Regions from separate parts of the Roseateles sp. FW301-B2 genome, predicted to be linked through region 1. Evidence: riboswitches for the same ligand, from Rfam matches in the RefSeq annotation. Region 1 holds a riboswitch; the other holds the start of a gene.
What was found. Region 1 has a riboswitch for cyclic di-GMP ahead of AC3WQY_RS22530 (PKD domain-containing protein). Riboswitches for the same ligand answer to the same signal wherever they lie in the genome.

Region 1 (2,189 bases):
CAGCGGCAGGCCGTTGCTCTGCATCACGACGTAGTCGTCCTGCACGTTGTTGGCGCCGCTGTACTCGCCCTTGCTCCACTGCACCAGGGCCTGGTAGTAGCCCACGCCCATGATGGGTGCCCAGCCGGTGGCGCCGCTGCCCTGACCCTGGTAGTAGCCGGTGGTGGCGGTGCCGTCATGGCTCAGGCCCATGTTGTGGCCCGCCTCGTGCGAGATCGCCTCGGCCACGTATTTCTCGTTGCCGGGGCCCAGGGCGTCGTAGAACACCAGCGCGGGCTTGTAGTAGTCGCTGGTGTCGTCGAACACCCCCAGGTAGGCCACGCCGCCGCAGCTGCAGCTGTAGACGCCGGTGCGGCTGGTGATCAGCACGGTGGTGCCGAACACCTGGTCGGTGCTGCCGGCGCGCGTCAGCAGCTCGGGCGCCACCGCCTCGGTGGTGACGTCGACATCGAAGGCCGCATAGTCCTCGGCCACGCGCTGCCAGATGTACTGGATGCGCTGCAGCTCGGTGGTGGAGAAGCTGCCGGGCAGGCCGTCCAGATCGAAGGGCGGGGCGATGATGCTGCCGCCGCTGCCGTTCCAGGCGGTGCCGCTGAGCGTGGCGCCCTTGAAGTTCAGGTAGATGGTGCGCTGCGCGCCGGGCCGGCTGTGCAGCAGAAAGCTCTGCTCCAGCGGCGCCAGGCTGCCGTCCAGCAGACCCGGGCTGGAGGCCGCGGGCAAGGCCTGGTCGAGCTCTTCGACGAAGAACACGCGGCCGCGCTGGTCGATGCGCATGCGCTTGTCGGCCAGCAGCAGGGCCTTGAACTCGTCGGGCGACTTGCGATACCAGGCCGCCACCTCGGGCAGGCGACTGCCCAGCAGGTCGATGGCGCGCTGCCCCGCCGCCTGCTTGTCGGGCAGGCTGACGGACGGGAAGGGCGGCTTCTGCAGATGCGGCACGGCCGGGCTGGCCGGGCCGGCGGCCCAGGCGGTGCAGGCCATGGCCAGCAGGGTGGGCAGAACGAGCAGCGTCTTGATCGGCTTCATGGTGGGGCGGACTCCGTGGGCGAGAACAGGCCGATCCGACCGCCGGGAACGCTGCAGCAGATGCAGGCGGCCCCGCTGTCATGGCGGTGCCGGCGACCGGCAGCGCTTTAGACCGGAAACTTTGCGACCCCGACTTTCGTGCGGGTGTGCCGAGTGCCGGGATGCTAGTGCCTGAGGGCGCGCTTGCCGCCCCGCCTTACCCGCTGTTACCCCGCGCTGCAGTTGCTTGCAAGCGGCCGCGCCCCAGGGCCAGGCGCGGAAAATAGTCGTCCGGATGCTTGGGCAGCACGCGCAGCTCGCAGCTGCCGGCCAGGCGCTGGGCCTGCGGGTCGCGCCGCAGCGCATCCGCCTCGGTGAGGCGGCACAGCGACTGCCTGCGCCGCCCGGTGGCGGGGTCGCGCAGCAGCCAGTACCAGAATTCAACAGTCTTGCTCATGGGGCTATCTTCATGGCCGGCTGGCTCATGGCGTGAGCCAGCCGCGGCTCAGTGCACCGCCTCGGCCTGGCACTCGCTCGTTTCGGCCCGGTCTTCGTCGGCGGCGGTCTGCCAATGGCCGGCGGGGCGCATGGGCAGCAGGGCGGCGTCCGTGAGGCCGCGCTCGAACTGGGCGTTCAGGGTCGCGTCGGCGCGGATGCGCCGCAGCGCCGCCTGGATGGGCGCCGCGAACTGCGGCCGCAGCCGTGCCATCGCCAGCAGCTGTGAACCATGCCGCTGGGGCAGGACCTGCCACCAGGCCAGGATGCTGGCGGGATCGTTCAGATTCAGGATCATGGCTTTACGCTCCTCGAACGGGGCAGCGCGGGGCTGCGTTGATGCTGTACGAATATACAGTAGTTTGCGAGAGCGTGAATATTTCTGCGCGCCGCTTGTCGAAATCCCCCACGATGGCGCGTCGTGGAGTGAGTCCCCCTTCGTCTGCCCATAGCAAGGAGCCGCCATGCGCCGAACCGCCCCCCCAGCCTCGCCTGCCTCTTCCTCTTCGTCCAGCCGGCGCAAGGCCGCCACGCGCCTCGTGCTGCTGGTGGCGACGCGCAAGGGGGCCTGGCTCTTCCACGGCGATGCCAGGCGCAAGACCTGGACGGCCGATGGGCCGCATTTCCTGGGCCACACCATCAGCCACCTGCAGCTGGACCCGCGCGACGGCCGCACCCTGCTGGCCGCG
Region 2 (2,189 bases), on a different contig from region 1:
GCCGCCTGCGCGCTGCGCTGCGCCAGCGTGCGCACCTCGGCGGCCACCACCGCGAAGCCGCGCCCCTGCTCGCCGGCGCGCGCCGCCTCCACCGCCGCATTGAGGGCGAGGATATTGGTCTGGAAGGCGATGCCGTCGATCACGCCGATGATGTCGCTGATGCGGCGCGAGGACTCGTTGATCTCGCCCATCGTGCTGACCACCTGGCCGACCACGCGGCCGCCCTGCTCGGCGCTGGCGCCGGCCGTGCTGGCGAGCTGATTGGCGACGCGGGCCGAGTCGGCGGACTGGCGGATCGCGCCCGACATCTGCTCCATGCTGGCCGCCGTCTCTTCCAGATTGCTGGCGGTCTGCTCGGTGCGCGCGCTCAGGTCATGGTTGCCGGTGGCGATCTCGCGGCTCGCCACATTGATGTTCTCGGTGCCGGCGCGCACCGCCGCCACCAGCTTGCGCAGCTGGGCCTGCGCCTCGTTGAGCGCCAGCTGCAATTGCGCCAGCTCGTCGTCGCCGCGCACCACGATGTCCTGGGTCAGGTCGCCATGGCCGAAGCGGCGCGCCGCCTGCACGGTCTCGCCGATCGTGCGGGTCAGCTGGCTGACGAAGCGCCAGCACACCACCACCGCCAGCAGCACGGCCGCCAGCGTGAGCGCACCGGCCAGCATGAAGAGCTGGCCGAAGCGCGCCTCCACCTGCGCCTCCAGCTCGTGCAGCTGGCTCAGCTGGGTGTCGGCCAGGGCCTGTACCGCGGCCACGTACTTGTCGGTAATGGGCAGGAACTTGGAGGCGATCAGCGCCTTGGCGGCGGCATCGTCGCCGGCCGTCTTGGCCTTGTTGATCTCCTCGCGCATGGCCAGCCACTCGGAGCGCACCCGGCCCACCTCCTCCGCACCCTGCTTGGACGCGGGCAGCACGGCCCGTTCGTTGAAGCGCTTCTGCGTCTCGGTGGTGCTGCGGCTGGTGGCCGCCATGGCCTCCTTGAAGAAGTCCAGCAGCTGGCTGCCGTCGGCCTGGGCCACCGCCAGCGAACGCGCCGAGTTCTGGCGCACATCGCCCAGCCATTGGTCGGCCAGCTTGAGCAGCTCGGCCTCGCGGTTCATGTCGGCCGTGGCCTCCATCACCTGGCGTGCGCTGAATGCCGCGCTGCCCAGCACGACCAGGAAGATGCCGACCACGAGCGCGAAGCTCAGCGCCAGCCGGGTGGAAAGGTTCAGGGACTTCATGTCGCGTCGCGGCCGCAGCGCGGGAGGCTGGGCATTCCGGTTCGGTCGGCCGCGGTCCGCGCGGCTGCGGTGCCAGCCCTGAGGCCGGCCGGCACGCGCGCATGAAGCATGGGGGAACAAAGGGCGTGATAACGCCTTGACGAGGCGGCCCGGCCCATGCGCGCGGGCGCAGGGGCAGCAACTACCACGGCAACCCCGCTATCGTTTCCCGCCCGAGAGGGCGGAAGGCAGACCGGAGGCTTTGCGACCCTGGCTTTCGCGCAGGTGTGCCAAGCGGCGAATTCTGGTGTTTACCCTGATAGGCGTCAATGCCGGGCGCGATACATCGGCTTACATCCGGCGCACAGCGGCAATATTGCACGCTTGGGCGGGTGCGGCGCCCGCCTCAGTCGCGCAGCGCCGGCAGCAGTGCTTCGATGTCCTCGATACCACGCCGCTCGCTGGCAGGCGCCAGCGGCGCCAGGGCATTCAGGGCCTCGCTGCTGAGCCGCCCCACCAGCTGGCCCAGCTCGCTGAAGCGCAGGCCCTGGCGCACCAGGAAAGCGATGTAGCTGTGGCGCAGCATCTCGGCCGTGAGGGCGTCGGCGCCGTCGAGCTGCGCGTCGTGCGCGGTGGCGGCGACGATCATGTGCACCTCGTCGGCCTGCAGGGCCCGCCCGCTCGCATGCTGCAGCAGCGGCAGCTCGGCCGCGCCACCGGCATTCAGCGCCCAGGCCGCGCGCAAGGGCGCCGCCAGCGGCAGGCGGCGCGCGTCGGCACCCGGCACCTGCAGCTGGCCGCGCTTGGCGTCCACATGCTGCAGCTGCAGGGCCAGCAACTCGTCCACCGTCAGGCCGCACAACAGCGCCGCCAGCACCGGCTTGTGCTCGGGCGTCGCGGCCGCGAGCAATTGCCCGACCTCGCCGGCCTGCAACTCGCGCGGCGGTGCGCCGGCCAGCAAGGCCCGCTCCGGCGCCGCGGGCAGCACGG

Region 2: another riboswitch for cyclic di-GMP. It lies ahead of AC3WQY_RS21805 (methyl-accepting chemotaxis protein); the one in region 1 lies ahead of AC3WQY_RS22530 (PKD domain-containing protein).

What each region holds. Positions count from the first base shown of each region.
Region 1 covers NZ_JBYTBE010000047.1:3,189-5,377, forward strand. Annotated here, with positions in the region: gene AC3WQY_RS22530 (PKD domain-containing protein) at 1-1,026, opposite strand, end outside; cyclic di-GMP riboswitch class I at 1,089-1,187, opposite strand; gene AC3WQY_RS22535 (hypothetical protein) at 1,223-1,462, opposite strand; gene AC3WQY_RS22540 (hypothetical protein) at 1,511-1,798, opposite strand; gene AC3WQY_RS22545 (WD40/YVTN/BNR-like repeat-containing protein) at 1,965-2,189, shown strand, end outside.
Region 2 covers NZ_JBYTBE010000043.1:13,354-15,542, forward strand. Annotated here, with positions in the region: gene AC3WQY_RS21805 (methyl-accepting chemotaxis protein) at 1-1,220, opposite strand, end outside; cyclic di-GMP riboswitch class I at 1,406-1,501, opposite strand; gene AC3WQY_RS21810 (GumC family protein) at 1,606-2,189, opposite strand, start outside.